Linked DNA regions of Thermosynechococcus vestitus BP-1. The main gene of each other region encodes a partner of the protein of the gene in region 2 in a complex. Links are inferred from orthologs where the notes say so. Each region holds a gene or a part of one and is shown on either strand. Other genes may lie near its edges.

What was found.
Region 1: the proteins of atpC (region 2) and TLL_RS01985 are in contact, whole or in part, in a cryo-EM structure (PDB 9ITS), measured with the Chloroflexus aurantiacus proteins. The link is inferred for Thermosynechococcus vestitus BP-1 from one-to-one orthologs. Residues at the interface, in WP_012258892.1 of Chloroflexus aurantiacus: Glu6, Val8, Thr9, Ala10, Glu11, Arg12, Val13, Thr26, Lys27, Asp28, Pro39, Leu40, Met41, Thr42, Ile43, Phe66, Glu68, Val69, Leu70, Arg73, Thr75, Leu77, Ala78, Asp79, Arg102, Gln107, Arg110, Asp111, Leu114, Ala117; in WP_012258894.1 of Chloroflexus aurantiacus: Pro2, Arg9, Arg10, Arg12, Ser13, Val14, Asn16, Val17, Ile20, Thr21, Met24, Val27, Lys31, Arg34, Ala41, Thr42, Pro44, Tyr45, Arg48, Met49, Val52, Arg88, Leu90, Arg142, Asp145, Ala146, Lys148, Leu149, Val205, Asp206.

The regions. Positions count from the first base shown.
Region 1 is NC_004113.1:380,305-391,039, forward strand. The notes cover bases 3,070-5,840. They hold TLL_RS01985 (F0F1 ATP synthase subunit gamma), read right to left. Parts: upstream 5,044-5,840; coding sequence 4,096-5,043; downstream 3,070-4,095. Other genes in these bases: TLL_RS01980 (glycosyltransferase), read right to left, coding at 3,070-3,896; TLL_RS12825 (hypothetical protein), read left to right, coding at 3,882-4,049; TLL_RS01990 (hypothetical protein), read right to left, coding at 5,106-5,840. In the rest of the region: TLL_RS01960 (hypothetical protein), read right to left, coding at 1-506; TLL_RS01965 (SpoIID/LytB domain-containing protein), read right to left, coding at 775-1,179; TLL_RS01970 (IS481-like element ISTel1 family transposase), read right to left, coding at 1,191-2,183; TLL_RS01975 (hypothetical protein), read right to left, coding at 2,134-2,931; more of TLL_RS01980, read right to left, coding at 3,015-3,069; more of TLL_RS01990, read right to left, coding at 5,841-6,026; tnpA (IS200/IS605-like element ISTel2 family transposase), read left to right, coding at 7,444-7,836; TLL_RS02010 (SpoIID/LytB domain-containing protein), read right to left, coding at 8,293-9,462; TLL_RS02015 (HpsJ family protein), read right to left, coding at 9,500-10,228; bifunctional UDP-N-acetylglucosamine diphosphorylase/glucosamine-1-phosphate N-acetyltransferase GlmU, read left to right, coding at 10,440-10,735. UniProt on the Escherichia coli protein: Produces ATP from ADP in the presence of a proton gradient across the membrane. The gamma chain is believed to be important in regulating ATPase activity and the flow of protons through the CF(0) complex.
Region 2 is NC_004113.1:524,636-530,713, reverse strand. What follows is about bases 3,185-6,078. They hold atpC (ATP synthase F1 subunit epsilon), read right to left. Parts: upstream 4,893-6,078; coding sequence 4,476-4,892; downstream 3,185-4,475. Other genes in these bases: atpD (F0F1 ATP synthase subunit beta), read right to left, coding at 4,960-6,078. In the rest of the region: TLL_RS02700 (TldD/PmbA family protein), read left to right, coding at 1-992; ftsH4 (ATP-dependent zinc metalloprotease FtsH), read right to left, coding at 1,230-3,089. UniProt on the Escherichia coli protein: Produces ATP from ADP in the presence of a proton gradient across the membrane.

The DNA.
Region 1 (10,735 bases), 140 kb from region 2 along the record:
ATCTGGCCATATTTTTGTTGCAGATCGCGGGTTTCATCCCCCTGATAGGGCAGTAAAAATGTCCCCACGTTCCCGAGCCACTGATACAGATATTTTTTCTGATCCAAAGGGAAGCTTTGAAACCGTTGATAGAAATCGGATATCGATTCCCTAATTTTTTGGCGACATTCATTGAGCTCTTCTACATCTTTATAGACATAGAGGAGATAACTCAGGGATTTGAGAAAATCAATGCCAATTTGCCAGTCGGGTCTGAGTTCAATGGCTTTTTCGTAGGCCCTAAGGCGCTGTTGCAAATCACTATCAGCGGCACTGAGCAGTGCCAAACGATACCAAGATTCTGCTAAGTTAGAATCTATTGCTAGCGCATGATTGAGAGCGGAGATGGCTGCCTGATGGTTTTTGTCCTTCCATTTATTCAGCGCCAGTTTTTGCCATCCCTGGACAAAGGCAGGATGGGTTTTTTGCTCAGCAGTCTGTTGAATAAATTCCTCGATGCACCCCATAATTGAGAACCTAGCAATGACGACGGTATCGGTCCAGATTTAGGAAGACTCTCCCTTGCTTGGGAACAACAATCTCACTCTGGTTGTAGATTTTTGCCTAAGTGCTTTACAGCTTGCCACACTGCACACCCACTCCAGTCACTATTCTATGTGTGTCTATGCGTGTTGCCTTGTGCTGCCACAGGAGTAGGCCCCCTGGCGATCGCCCGACTTGGCACCGTCCTGAGGGGCATTCAGAACAGGGATCCCCTACTGCGGTGCAAAAGCGCTATTGGGTTCGGATTTGGGACAAACCTGCCCCTGGATAGTAGGTGCCTAAGATTTGCAGATAGTTGTAGCCGCGCTTGCCCAACTCATAGGCGCCTGTCTGACTCATGCCCCGCCCGCCAAAGACGTCCCGCACAATATCGTCGGTAGCGGCATACATCGAAATCATGATGCGGCCGCTTTTGGTGAGAACAATTCCCCGCGTCGCTTGCACTGCCGCTTGAGTAGTGTTCCACTCCGTCTCAATACCGCGATACACTTGCCAGCGTTCGTCGTTCCCCAGATCAAAAAAGCGGCTAGCGGGCTGGAACATGTGGGCAAGGGCATAGGAACGGGCGGCGATCGCCTGGGCCTTCAGGGTCTCCATTGGCCAGTCGGGATACACCTCTGAACCGACCACACTCACTAAGTACTCTTCTAAGTGTCAAGACCCGTGACATTATCTACCCTTGAAACGAAGAGGTCTGGTCGCTCAGTTTGCCACCATCGCAGTTTCTCAATGGGAGTCATGTGGCCCAAAACGCGTTGGGGAATGCGGTGATTGTACGCCCAAAGGTATCGCGTGAGCGTCTCTTGCAAGTCGGCTGCCGAGACAAAGCGTTCAGCGCGCAGAATCTCCGCAATGCGGCCGTTGAAGCGTTCCACCATCCCGTTGGTTTGCGGATGGCGGGGTTGGATGAGCCGATGGGTGATGCGCTTTTCACGACAGAGCTGATCAAACGGATGGTGTCCCGTGGGTTGGCGTTCGCCTGCGGAGGAGAAACGGTCGGTAAACTCCTTGCCGTTATCAGTCAGCACCGTACGCACCACGAAAGGAGCGTTGGCAAGGACATTTGCAAGAAAGCGCGTTGCCGATTCTGCGCTCTTCTCCTCGTGGATTGCCAAATAGACCCAGCGCGTTGCCCGATCAATCGCGACAAAGAGGTAGCGGCGCTGCTCCTCATCCGGCATTTGTGGCAGGTATTTGACGTCGATGTGGATGAACCCAGGTGCGTACGCTTTGAACTGCCGCGTGGTGCTTTTGGGACTGCCTTCGAGGCTTTCGCGTTCCTTTTGCAGTATCCTGAGGTTCGAGACTCCGTGGCGACGCAGGCAGCGATCCAGCGCTGAGCGGCTCAGATTGGGGTTGAGGAACGTCCGGGCAAGAACGAGAAGGTCATCAAGAGGCAGCAAAAGGAGCTTACGCACCTCAACGATCACAAGCTCTTGCGCTTCCGTAAGCGTCGTTTGCAGGCGGTGCGGGCGGGTGCTTTTGTCTTCAACGGTTGCGCGCTTACGCCATTTCGCTACCGTGTGCCGGTGGATCCCGTAACGTCTGGCAAGCTCGCGATGACTGATCGAAGCCGGTGCTTGTTGGATTTCACGGCGAATTCGGGGTGTCGTTCGGGCGTTGGCATGAATACGTGGCATGGTGATACTCCATCGTTGAACGCTTTCCGACCTTGGAACAAGCACTCAAGGAGCCGGTACGCTTCGAAGAGTTTAGCACGACTTCTGGGAATATAATGATGCGGGACCTGACATCTAAGTCCACTTGATTGACAGCCGTGATGGCATTGCCCTGGGCAATGAGGCGAACACTACCGCGATACCATTTATCGCCAACAAAGGTGAGTTGATTCCTGGGGCAAAGCCATAGGGAGGGGGCAAGGGGTTGACCATTCCAGAGCAGCATACCCTCGCGGGCCGTCACCACCACTCCCTGGGAAGGAGCCAGCTGCGCGATCGCCTGCTGTTGATCATTGGTGACGGTAGTGGCGACGGCAGTGCCAACAATGAGTTGACTTTGATCGCGGGCGATCGCCACCCGTACGTGAGGGGCAGGGCCTTGGCTCGGAGGCACGGGTTGCAGGGCAGGAGAGGCCACAGCGGGCAACATTGCCTGGGCGGGGGCTGAGGCAGCCACGGGGGGCTGAGGAGCTTTCTTGGGGACGGTTGCCAGGAGGGGATCGCGGCCATCCAAAATCCGCCGGGGCAAAGGTCGTTCGGGCTTAAGGGCATTTGGTAAAGGAATTGGCTCTGACAGAGCCATAGGTGTGGGTGATAAGCTCCGCAAAAACCAGACTCCTAGACCCCCACTGGCGATCGTGGCCATCGTAAAGGAAATGAGCAAGGGTGAGCGTCCCCCTTTTGTCCCTTGGAACAGAACCCAGCTCATTCAGGTGTCATCTCCGCTCGCACCTTGCCTATTGTATAGGGGAGCAGGGAATTTGCCATGCAACCTCTGTTGATTTAGCTGATTTAGGACGGCAAGGAAGCGGCGATCTGCTGTAGCCATTGCTCCACCGTATCCCCATAAACAGCTAAGCTATACTCCTGTTCTGCCTGTTGCCGACAGGCGGCCCGATCAATTTGATCGATCTTGCCAATGGCGGCAATGAGAGCCTCAACAGAATCTGGGGTAATGAGAAACCCCGTTTGGCCATCGCGGACAATTTCCCTTGGCCCACCACGATTGTAGGCAATGACGGGAACACCACAGGCAAGGCTCTCAATGACCACATTGCCAAAGGCTTCAACCCAACGGGAGGTGAGCAGGAGGGCACGACACCGCCGCAAGCGGGACTGCATTTCCCGAGTGGGGAAAAATCCTAGATATTCAATGGGGGCATCGGGGTAGTCAGCTTGGATCCGCTGCCAATAATCGATATCCTGCAACTGCCCCATGATTTTTAAGGGGGTGCGAGTGACATTAACAGCGGCAACCGCATCTTCAAGTCCCTTTTCAGGCGCAATCCGCCCCAGCCAGCAAAGGGCATCCTCTGGTTCTGCACAAAAGTCATAGAGCGAAAGATCAAGGCCACTGCCTAAACACACACAGCGATCGCCAAAGGGGAAGGTGGCCGCTTGGGTACGGGTATAGACACCAATGGTTCCCGGATACTTGTCAATGACACTGGCGATCGCCTGATCCATGACGTCGGAGATTGAGGCCATACTCACCAGATGGCCCACCGGACGGCTTAAAAACGGCGTCAGGTAAAAGGGCAACCAATCGTAGGCAAAGTTGACAATGACATCAAAGTCCTGTTGAAGCTGCCGCACCCGTGCCCACATATTGGCTAAGACACTATTGGGCGGCAGTGTAATTGGTTGATCGCGGGTTTGATGCTGCGCTGGCACCTGCAGATGTCCCGCCACTGGTTCAATGGTAGCCGCCACTGGCAAGTGGGAACCCTCGGGGGCAAGGATGTGTATAGTGTGCTGGCGATCGCCCAAGGCCTGAGCCATATTGAGGATCGTCAATTCAACGCCACCCCCTTTGCCTGTGCCTAGGGGGCCAACCGAAGTGGAAACAAACAGGAGTTTCAGAGGTCAACTCCTAGCGCAGAGCCTCAGCCCCCGCCACCACTTCAAGAATTTCTTGGGTAATGGCGGCTTGACGGGCTTTGTTGTAGGAGAGGGTCAGAGTACCAATCAGGGCTTGAGCATTATCACTGGCGTTGTTCATTGCCGTCATCCGTGCCGCCAATTCTGAGGCAGCAGCCTCCTGCAGTGCTCGTAGCAACTGGTTATTCAAGTACAGGGGCAGTAGGGCATCGAGAATTTGCAGCGGATCCTGCTCAAAAATCATATCGGAGGGCAGAGCGGGCAGCGTCGAGGTTACTTTCTCGCGGTTGACTTCCAAATGAGAGCCACGGGTTGTCAGGCGGAAAATTTCATCATCGGCGGTTTCCAGCCCTTGGGGATCGAGGGGGAGCAGGGTTTGGACAACGGGCTTTGAGCTAATGAGGGAAACAAATTTGGTGTAGATGAGCTCCACCCGATCCACCGTTTCCGAAAGGAAGAGGGAGAGCAGTTCACTGGCAATTTGACCGGCTTCACTGGCGGAGGGGATCTGCTCTAGGCCAGAATAGACTGCATCAATGGGATAGTCACGGCGCTGGAAATATTGAGCTGCCTTGCGACCCACAATCACTAGGGTGTATTTGAGGCCCTCGGCTTCGAGTTCTTGGAGACGTTCCTTAGCTCGGCGAATGACATTAGTGTTGTAACCGCCACACAGCCCGCGATCGCCTGTTACCACCAGCAGCGCCACCGTCTTCACCGGGCGCTTTGCCAACAGCGGCAAATCCACGTCCTCGAAACGCAGTCGAGTCTGCAAGCTGTAGAGCACCTGGGCCAAGCGATCGGCAAAGGGACGACTCGCCATGACTTGCTCTTGGGCACGGCGAACTTTTGCTGCCGCCACAAGGCGCATAGCTTCAGTGATCTTGCGGGTATCTTTAATCGTTTTGATGCGATCGCGAATAGCTTTGAGATTGGCCACGGTAATTTAAACTCCTAAGCAAAGCGTCCCTGCCCTAAAATTTTAGCCCAGAGGGGGATCGCCTAAGCAGTGTTTTCCCTGGGGGTTGACCCACCCCTACCCGCCAGCGTTGTGATCACAGGAACCGCTAAGGCAGCAGCAGGGGGAAGGATGCGGCCAAGGGGTTGAGGGAGATTGAAGCTGAGGCCCAAGGCAGAAACCACGGTTGCGGCAATGCCAGTTATCCAAAGCACTGTGTCGCGTTGCCGTTGTTGTCGCTTCAGACGGTGATTTTCCTGGGCAGCAAGGGTGAGTTCGGTGGGCACAACGGTTGAGGATTGATTGCGCAATCCTTCTAAATCCTGCTGTAGGCTTTGCAGTTCGTTTTGGACTTGAGAAAGTTCCTCTTGCAGGCGATCGCGCTCCTTTTCCACTTGAGTGAGTTGCCGTGTCACCTCCGCCAAGCGTTGAGCAAGGTCTGGATCGGGGGACTTCGCTAGAAGTGCTGTATCCTCCAAAGGCGCCCCTGGGGCAGCAGCCAGGAGAGTTTGCACTTGCTCTTCTAGAGCGGCCTTTTCGGTTTGCAGGGCAGTTAGCTGAGCTTGCAGTTCCTGTACTTGGGAGGCTTGAAGTTGCAAGGTCGCGAGTTGCTGCTGAAGTTCGTCCTGCTGAATGAGAGCCTGGGCCAGTTCCTGTTCCAGATTTTGCCGCAGGCCCCTCAAGGTGTCATTTTCTTCGCGCAGGCGCTCAAGGTCTTGGCTCAGGTGATCTCGCTGCTGTTGAACGTTGTTGAGTTCTGCGGTGAGCTGGCTAATTTGCGCCTCTAGGGATTGGTTCTGGGCGATCGCCCGCTGTTGTGCGGTGAGGGTGAGGGACTCTAGCTCAGCCGTCAGGGAGTTTAGATCAATATCCTGTGGAAGGGACGCCTCCAACTCACCCAAATCACTGATGATGTTCTCTAGTAGGTCGTCGGGTTGGTTGCTAGGGGATTCTGGACTGGCCATGGTCCGGATACCTGCGGGAGTGCTAAGAATTGCTCCAATTATAGCGATCGCCGTCCCTATCCTCTAGGCTAGAAGGCGTTCCTTAGGTCTCAAACTCACCTCGATGCTCAAACGCGAACTGGGACTTTGGGGCGCGATTTTAACGGGTCTAGGCTCAATGATTGGTACGGGGCTGTTTTTGACATACTCACCGCCCTAAAGTGCGATGATTCTTGACGCTTCACTGGGTGATGCTACCGAAGTAGTCTTACTCCCCCTCTGCGTCCATTTATAGTCGTGGCAATGCCCTATCCCGACTTTCTCTATGTTTCTTGCGGCATTTTCGTCTCTATCGTGCTCTGTACCACAATTTAGACATACAACAGAGCGGACAGATAGATCGATTTTGCCCCATTTAAAACCGCATGTTGAGCAAGTCCGACTGGTTGGCTCCCATCGGTCAATGACAATAAACTCACGGTTTAGTTTGTTGCACTTAGCCTCAACTAAAACCCTGAATTCTCGCCAACCTTGCAAGCTAATTGCTCTAGCGAGTTTGCGGTTCTTCACCATTCCAGAGACATTCAAGTCTTCCAGCGTGATCACTTGGTTCTCGATAACCACGCGGGTAGACACTTTATGCAAGAAATCCCTGCGAATGTCTGAAATCCGACTATGAAGCTTAGCGATTTGCAGTCTTGTTTTCTCCCGCCGTTGGCTTCCTTTAACTTGACGGGCAAGTTTGCGTTGTTTTCGCCTGATCTTTCTATCTAACTTGGAATACTCAGGGCCATCAATCTTTTCGCCCGTACTTAAAGTAGCAAAGGCTTTAATTCCCAAATCAATGCCGATAGAAGGATTACTTGCAGGTTGATCAACTGGGTCGATCTCGACGACAAAACTGAGAAAATATCGATTTGCAGCATCTTTAATCACCGTCACTGAGCTTGGTTTAGAAGGAAGCTTTCTTGACCAAATTGGTCTGACGTTACCAATCTTCGCTAGATAAACTTCTTCGCCTTTAATTGAAAATCCATAGGTAGTAAATCTGGCGGATTGTCTTTCTGTCAAATCTAGGAGGGTTGACCTTTTTGCCTTTTCGCCGACCTTTAATTTAATCGAAGAAGTTTTTATAGGCAACTCCTAAATCGGCAACGGACTGCTGTAACGGGACATTAGAAACATCAGACAACCATTGCCGCTCTGGTGTTTTCTTCCCTTGGGTAATTACTAGCTTTTGCAATTCACTAGTTTTTGGCAATTTATCAGATTTCTTGCAGATTTCCAGGGCATCGTTCCATACCACACGGACACACCCAAACAACTGAGCTAGGCGTTGTCGTTGTTGGTCTGTGGGATAGAAACGATACCTATATCTAGCTTTCATTGGTCGTGATATAGTTGGTCTGTAGCTAGATTATAGGTTGGTCTACAGGCAATGTCAAGTCATCTTCGTAAAGGGAGACATAGTGTTACGGACCTGAAGATTCATTTGGTATGCGTGACTAAGTATTGCCGGCCAGTCCTTAGCGCTGAGGGATTAGAGCTGATCGAGAAATCGTTTCGAGAAGTCGCCAAGAAGATGGATTTCCAGATTCTTGAATTTAACGGCGAGGAAGACCATGTCCATGCGCTAATCGAGTACCCTCCTAAACTTTCTCTTTCGCAGATCGTAAATGCGCTTAAAGGCGTATCTAGTCGTCGATATGGAAAAGCTGCACTACCAAAACCCCATGAAGAATCACTTTGGAGCCCTAGTTATTTTGCGGCATCTGTTGGAGGAGCACTGTTAGAGGTGCTTAAGGAATACATGAGAAATCAAAAGTCCTAAAAGGACGGGGCTTGTATCCCATTTCATTGGTCAATTCCCCGTTCACCCCCGGTGGGGGCATTCCAGCCCGGATCCGCCAGCCAGCGCACATAGTCATCGTGGAACTTGGCATTCACCTCTTCCGGGGAGAGGCCTTCCCACTGACCATAGTGAATTTCCCGCAGACCGTCGCGGATCTGCATCTGGAGACCCAGGCGATCGCACAGGGGTTGTGCCGTGGTTCGAGCTCGCACCATTGGGCTGACAAAGACTGCCTGCCAAGATAACTGGGCATAGTGCTCAGCAAAAGCTTCAGCCATCGCCAGGCCAGCATCCGTCAAGGGTGGATCCAACTCTCCACAGTAGGCATTGGCGCGACTAAAACTCGTTTGCCCGTGGCGCAAGAAATAGAGTGTTAAGACCACAACCTTCACTCTCTACCGCTAGGGGCAGCATAGTTGAAAGGCGCAAAGCTCGTCAACGCTGAGTTGTGTCCAATACACTCAATGTAACGCCTTGGTAATAATGCCCCAAAATTTGGTCGTAGGTGTAACCCTGCAATGCCATACCATAGGCTCCCCATTGACTCAAGCCCAGGCCATGGCCGTGACCCCGTCCAGTAATTGTAAAAGCCACTGGCACACTTTGAGCCCGTTGACTGGCCACATTGCCATACTCTGGTGTAATCGTTAGTAGGGTACTGCGCAGTCCCAAAACCCGCCGTAGTTCACTGGCTGAAATTGTGCGGCGACCCGCAGTGCCCACTACCTGCACTGACATGACTCGCCCTTGGGGTGTCAATTGTAAGGGGCGAAAGCCAAGAATCATCCCTATCCCAGGGAAGCGCTGTTGCAGTTGGGCGGCGGTAAAACGAACCGTCCACTGAAAGTGGGGGGAAACTTGGTCAAAGTCAGGGCTACCGCGCAGGTAAGGAACCACAGTTTGCCAAACGTGTTCCGAATTTTCGGTATGCCCCCCTGAGGAGGCATGGAAGACCGCTTCAATGATTTGGCCGTTGTAGGTGAGCACTTGACCGCGTGTGGCGGCAACGGCGGCCAGGGTACTGGCGGTTTCTGAACTGACCCCCGGATATACCTGATGAGTGACGGTGGCCCCTACATCAAAAAGACTGCCGGGACGACGGCGTTCGCGATCGCGCCGAAAGAGAACAAAGGAACGGGAAGCCACTGCTTGGGCTTTGAGGGCTTCTAGGGGCCAAGAGGGATACATTTCCTTGCCCACCACACTGGGCAGATACTCCTCTAAATCCACAAGATTGATGGCGAGAATCCCCTCAGGGGTACTCACCAATTGCAACCGGCCGCGATACCAGCGATCGCCCACTCGCACGAGTCCATTGTCTCGAGGTTCGAGGAAAACTTGCCGCCCACCCACGCCCCCTACTTGTACCCTAGCCCCTGTGAGGACAGCGGTAATATGCTGCTGCGGTGCCACTGTCAGGACCCGGCCCACCTCATCCCGTAATTGCGCTGCGGTGGAGCTACTAATTGTGACTTGACGCACCCGATCTAAAACTGCAACTCGCAATTCCACTGCTGTGGCCGTCAATTGTAGGAGCAAGCTGAGCATGCAGCCAAGACCCAGCGACTGCGACAGAAAGCGCCAAGGCACAATGAGGTAAACCATACTTCACTCCTCAGGTAGGTAGCAATGGTAACAATGCCTAGCGGTGCTCGCGCAGACCACTCCAACCAATGGTAATAAAGCCCACTGCCAATAGAAAACTACGAATGCCTACCCTTAGACGATTCAAAAAAGCTTCCTGTTGCGCCCGATTGACCGCTTCCTGTTGTTGAGTGCGGATGCGCTCCCGTGCCTGACCCGCTTGTTTGTCGAGGGCTTGGGGATCCTTTTGCAACTGCTCAAGAATCGCCCGTTGATCGGGGGGCAGTTGATTGCTTTTCAGGAGTTGCTGCAGTTGACCGCTACTGGCCAGTTGTTTGATTTGCTGCTGTTCCTGCTCCACCCGAATTTCTGCCTGTGCCGCCTCTTGATTGATTTGGTTGACCGCCTGTTCCGTGATTTGGCCTGTAATGGATAGGTGGAGAGGAATCCCCAGCAGGCACAGTAGCCCCAGCAAACTCGAGAGAACAAAGACCCAAAATCGCCAATCCTTGAGGGCAGGTTCCCCTGGCTGCGGTTGCGTAGCACTCCCAGAGACCGCTTGAATCCAAAAGCCTGTGTAGATAAAGACAAACCCAATCAAGGGGGTAGCGCCGCGCTCAATGAATTGGTTGACAACCGTGAGTTGCCACTGGCTGTTATTGAACTGGGGAGTAATAAAGAGAATACCCCACTCAACCAAAAAGGTGAGGACTAGGATCATTCCCACCAGTTTTAGGAACTGAGCCGCCAAGGGGACAGGTCGCTTGGTTGATTGCGAAGCGGTCATGGACTGTGAGTGACTCGTCAACTACTGCATCAACCTTACTGGATTTTGGTGTGGTTGATTCATCTTGGGGGCATTAACTCACCCGTGGGGTTGCTATCTTTGGCTACCGCAACCTTGGTATACTCCAATTGTGCATGGCGCTGATGCTGGGCTGCTTTCCCCCAGGAGTGCTAGTTCGCCATCCCTTTGCTCATTGAGGCAGAACAAATTCATGGTCATTGTGGCAGTCTTAGCGGCAGGACGAGGCACCAGGATGAAATCCTCGCTGCCAAAAGTTCTCCATCCCCTAGGTGGGCGATCGCTGGTGGGCTGGGTTTTGCACCAAGTTCAATCTCTGCAACCGCAACGGCAGTTTGTGATCATTGGCTATGGGGGAGATGCTGTCCGTGCCGCTTTAGCCGATCAGCCGCAGCTGGAATTTGTCGAGCAGCGGCAACAGTTGGGAACAGGTCATGCTGTGCAGCAGCTTTTACCCTACCTCAAGGACTATGAAGGCCATCTTTTGGT
Region 2 (6,078 bases):
ATCGCCTGCGCCAGAGAACCCCCCATCTCCAATCTCGTCGCCTCAGTTATTTCCGCGATTGGCAAGAGGTGATGGTGGCCGCCAGTGATGGCACTTTTGGCCGTGACATTCGCCTTACCCAGTCGGCAGTGGCCTCTGTTCTCTGTACGGATGGCGAGCACCGTGCTGCCATTGGTGAGCGCAGTGGCGATACCAGCAATCCAGATTTTTTGCGCCAGTGGGACTACATCACCTTGGCCGATACCGTTGCCGAAGCGGCCGGCAAAATGCTCTATGCCGACTACGTGGAATCGGGCACTTACCCAGTGATCATGGCTAACCAATTTGGGGGTGTGATCTTCCATGAAGCCTGTGGTCATCTTTTGGAAACGACTCAAATTGAACGGGGTACGACCCCGTTTGCCGATAAAAAAGGCGAGAAAATTGCCCATGAAAACTTGACCGCTTGGGATGAGGGAATTACCAGCGGTGCCTTTGGCAGTCTAGATATGGACGATGAGGGGATGCCGACACAGCGGACGTTGCTGATTGAAAATGGTATCCTCAAGAACTTCCTGAGCGATCGCGCAGGCTCCATGCGCACGGGCCACCCCCGCACTGGCAGTGGCCGACGCCAAAGCTATACCTATGCTGCCGCTTCGCGGATGCGCAACACCTACATTGCCCCCGGCAAGTACACTGTTGAGGATCTAATTGCCTCCATTGATCGCGGCATTTACTGTAAACGCATGGGAGGTGGTAGTGTCGGTGCCACGGGTCAATTTAACTTTGCCGTTGAGGAGGCCTACTGGATTGACAACGGCCAAATCAAACACCCCCTCAAAGGAGCCACACTGATTGGCGAAGCCAAAGAAATCATGCAGCGAATTTCCATGTCCGCCAATGATCTTGCCCTTGCTCCCGGTTTCTGTGGCTCGATTAGCGGTAGTATCTACGTCACCGTGGGTCAGCCCCACATCAAAGTGGATGCCATTACCGTCGGTGGCCGCTAAACTGATTACCTGCGGTTATGGGTTTGAGTAGAAATACCTAAAGATTTTATTTATATATGTGAATTTTTGTGACTCTGGCTCCATTATCATAGAAAGAGAAGGGAAGCTAAGGCAGTGCCGTTTTTGGCTCCCCTGCATGTTTTATGGGCGCCTTGACTTCTCCTTTGAGACAGAAACATTGGACTGAATGACCAGTTAGCCGCTGGTCTTTTTTTTGCGTTTTTGCGGCTCCCTTGGTTAGGCAGCGGCGGGAGTTTTCACCTGAGCCAGTAGCTCCTGAAGTTCTTCACCCTCAATCACTTCTTTTTCCAAGAGTTTTTGGGCGATCGCCTCAAGAAGGTCACGGTTTTCTTGGAGGATACTGAGCGCCTGCTGGTGAGCTGACTCAACAATTTCCTTTACTTCACGGTCGATGGCTTGAGCGGTTTCCTCACTCACGGCCCGTAGCATCATGCCAGTGTTTGTCAAAAAGCTGGACTGTTGTTGCTCAAAGGCAAGGGGGCCAAGAACTTTGCTCATACCGTAGCTGCGCACCATCCGCTCTGCCAAATCGGTTGCCCGTTGCAAATCATTGGCGGCTCCAGTAGTGATTGTGCCAAAGACAATCTCCTCCGCCGATCGCCCCCCCAGCAGCGTGGCAATTTGGGCACGCAGCTCCCGCTCATCAAGGAGGAAGCGGTCCTCCGTCGGCAACTGCAATGTGTAACCAAGAGCCGCCATGCCGCGGGGCACAATGGAGATCTTTTCTACCCGACCACTGCCCGGCAGCGCACAGCCCACAAGGGCATGACCGACTTCGTGGTAAGCGACAATTTTCTTCTCTTTGTCGTTGAGGACACGGCTTTTCTTCTCCAGACCTGCCACAATGCGTTCAATTGCTTCGGCAAAGTCCTGCTGGGTCACCATTTCCCGCTGATGACGAGCTGCTAGGAGGGCTGCTTCATTGACCAAGTTGGCCAAATCGGCACCGGCAAACCCGGGCGTACGGGCAGCGATCGCGTGCAGATCTACCTCAGGGGCTAGTTTCACCTTTTTGGCATGGATTTTCAAAATGGCTTCACGACCACTCAAATCAGGGCGATCCACTAAGACTTGACGATCAAAGCGTCCGGGGCGCAGCAATGCCGGATCAAGGGTTTCTGGGCGGTTGGTTGCAGCAAGGACAATCACCGTTGCCCCCGTGGCATCAAAGCCATCCATTTCTGTGAGCAGTTGGTTCAGGGTTTGCTCCCGTTCATCATTGCCGCCATAGAAACCCGCACTAGAACGGGACTTACCAATGGCATCCAATTCATCAATAAAGACAATACAGGGGGCTTGCTTTTTCGCCTGCTCAAAGAGATCCCGTACACGGGCAGACCCCACGCCCACAAATAGCTCGACAAACTCCGAACCCGAAATGGAGAAAAAAGGGACATTGGCTTCGCCGGCAACGGCCTTGGCCAGCAGGGTTTTCCCTGTTCCCGGTGGCCCCACCAGCAGCACCCCCTTGGGAATGCGGGCACCAATTTGAATGTAGCGTTGGGGATTTTTTAGGAAATCCACAATCTCCACCAGTTCTGCCTTAGCTTCCTCAACCCCAGCCACATCATCAAAGCGAATGCCGGTGTTTGCTCCCTCCACATAGACCTTCGCCCGGCTTTTACTGATGGAGAGTACCCCCTGGGGACCACCGCCTGCTTGGCGATTGGCAAAGAACTGAAGAATCAAGACAAAAACAATTGGTGGAATCACCCAACCCAAGATATTTAACAACCAGCTATTGCGGGGGGGCGGAGCAGCTGCAAATTCCACTCCCTTTTCCTCGAGGCGCTTGGGTAACTCAAGATCAAAGATCGGCGTGGTTGCTAAAACTTGAGGCGGTTTATCCCCTTGGGGCTTCAGTTGATAGAGAATCTCATTTTGACCCAGATAGACGCGAGCGACATCTCCCTCTTGCACCTGATGGATAAACATACTGTAGGGAACCTGAGGCGGGCGCGGTGCAAAGAGTTGGGGAAAGAAGAGGTTCAGGAGCAAAAACCCCAAGCCGAGGAAGAGTAAGGCATTACCAATCCAACGATTGCGTGGGACTTCGGGCGAGTTTTTGATGGCCATGGGTCAGATTCCCCAGAGTTCACCTAGGGATTATGGTGACACTTGCAGGGGGCCTAGGGCAAGGGCGAAACTTTTAACATTTATTGCCTGGAAGTTATTGCCTGGAAGTCCTCGACCGCCCTAGAAATAGCCAATAGCAACAGCTTTTGCAGGGAATCTGCTTTGGTAAAATGGCAACAGAATCCCTCTATTCTTTGCATCCCAAAATGACTGATTTAAGCACCCTTAAACGCGATTTTTCTCTGTTGCGCGATCGCCTGGGTCATACCCAGGACTGTCTTTGACCCAGCGGCACTGAAGGCCAAGATTCATGACCTTGAGCACACCGCCGCTCAGCCAGATTTCTGGACTGATCAGGCCACGGCTCAAGCCACGCTGCAACAACTCACTGAAGCTAAGGATAGCCTCAGCCAGCTCCAACAGTGGCAAAAAACAATTGAACACGTGGAAACAGCCCTGGAACTGCTGGAGTTAGAACTGGATGAAGGGTTGCTGACAGAGGCAACTACGCTGCTAAAGGAGTTAGACACCCAGTTGAATCGCTGGGAACTGGAACAACTCCTCAGTGGCCCCTACGACAAAAACAACGCTATTGTCACGATCAATGCTGGGGCGGGCGGGACTGATGCCCAGGATTGGGCAGAAATGTTGCTGCGGATGTACACCCGCTGGGCAGAGCGCCACGGTTACCAAACCCATCTGGCAGAACTTTCAGAAGGGGAAGAGGCAGGTATTAAGTCGGCAACCTTGGAAATTCGCGGTCGCTACGCCTATGGCTATCTGCGTTCTGAAAAGGGTACCCATCGGCTAGTGCGCATTTCTCCCTTCAATGCCAATGGCAAACGGCAAACGAGCTTCGCTGGAGTGGATGTGATGCCCGAACTGGATCAATCCGTTACCGTTGAGATTCCCGAAAGCGATTTAGAAATTACCACTTCCCGCAGTGGTGGCAAGGGGGGGCAAAACGTCAACAAGGTGGAAACGGCAGTGCGCATTGTCCATAAACCAACGGGCTTAGCTGTCCGCTGCACGCAGGAGCGATCGCAACTGCAAAATAAGGAAAAGGCCCTTGCCATTCTCAAGGCGAAGCTATTGGTGATTGCCCAAGAGCAAAAGGCCAAGGAAATTGCCGATATTCGTGGCGAGGCCGTTGAGGCGGCTTGGGGCAACCAAATTCGCAACTATGTCTTTCACCCCTATCAACTGGTCAAGGACCTGCGCACAGAGGTGGAAACGACAGCCATTCAGGATGTGATGGATGGTAACCTTGATCCCTTTATCCAAGCCTACCTGCGGCAGCAAACGGCGGCCAGCTAAATAAAAAACCTCCCAGTCAGCAGTTGGGGAGGCTTTGAACTTCATCAAATGAGAAAAAATGAGAAAAAGCTAAATCTCGACCACACCCCCTGCGGCCTGCAAGCGAGCACGGGCGCGACGAAAGGCTTGGGTGGCTTGAATTTTAGCCTGTTTGGATTCCCCCTGTTCGGCTTGAGCGAGGGCAGCCTGTGCGGCGGCAAACTCCGCCTTGGCTTTTTCAAGGTCAATTGTGTCCCCGCGCTCGGCACCGTTGACGAGAATCGTCACTTCGTTGTTTTCAACTTCGGCAAAGCCCCCCATGAGAGCGATCGCCACCCATTCGCGGTCTTGGCGCACCCGCATCACACCCGTTTCCAAGGCAGTTAAGAGGGGGGCATGATTTGAGAGAATCCCCAATTGCCCGGTTGTGCTGGGCAAAATCACTTCCTCAGCGGGGGCATCCCAAACGGTTTTATCGGGCGCAATTACCCGGACAGTCATCACCATAACGCTTCCCTTGCCACTCAATGATCAAAGGGCGGGTTGCCCCACCCTGTATTGACACCTGTAAAACCTATGCTTTCAGTTTTTCAGCCTTAGCTTTGGCTTCCTCAATATTACCCACCATGTAGAAGGCTTGCTCTGGTAGATCATCCAGCTCACCGCTGAGGATCATCTGGAAGCCTTTGATGGTTTCTTCGAGGGTGACGTATTTGCCGGGGGCACCAGTGAACACTTCCGCCACAAAGAAAGGCTGAGATAAGAAGCGCTCAATTTTGCGTGCCCGCGCCACTGTCAGGCGGTCTTCCTCAGAGAGTTCATCAAGACCCAAAATAGCGATAATGTCCTGAAGCTCTTTGTAGCGCTGAAGGGTAGCTTGGACTGCCCGTGCCGTTTGATAGTGCTCTTCACCCACAATGTCCGGCTGCAACATATTGGAGGTGGAGCCGAGGGGATCCACGGCGGGGTAAATCCCTTTTGCGGCTAGACTACGGGAGAGCACCGTTGTCCCATCCAAGTGAGCAAAGGTCGTTGCGGGAGCAGGGTCAGTCAAGTCATCCGCAGGCACATAAACTGCTTGAATCGAGGTAATCGAACCTTCGGTGGTTGAGGTAATCCGCTCTTGCAGAGCCCCCACATCCGTCCCAAGGGTGGGTTGGTATCCCACCGCAGAGGGCATCCGACCGAGGAGCGCCGACACCTCAGAACCGGCTTGGACAAAACGGAAGATGTTATCAATAAACAGCAGCACATCCTGCTTGTTGACATCGCGGAAGTATTCAGCCATCGTCAGCCCGGAGAGGCCGACGCGCATCCGTGCCCCGGGGGGTTCATTCATTTGACCATAGACAAGGGCGATTTTGGACTTACTGGGATCGTCTTTATCAATAACCCCCGATTCAATCATTTCGTTGTAGAGGTCATTGCCTTCGCGGGTCCGTTCACCTACGCCAGCAAACACCGAGACCCCACCATGTTGGGTGGCAATGTTGTTGATGAGTTCCATCATGATCACGGTTTTGCCGACGCCAGCACCGCCAAAGAGGCCAATTTTGCCGCCACGGCGATAGGGGGTGAGCAGGTCAATCACCTTGATGCCCGTTTCAAAGACCGAGGGCTTAGTTTCCAGTTGGGTAAAGCTGGGGGCAGGCCGGTGAATGGGCAGGGTTTCGGTGGCATTGACAGCACCTTT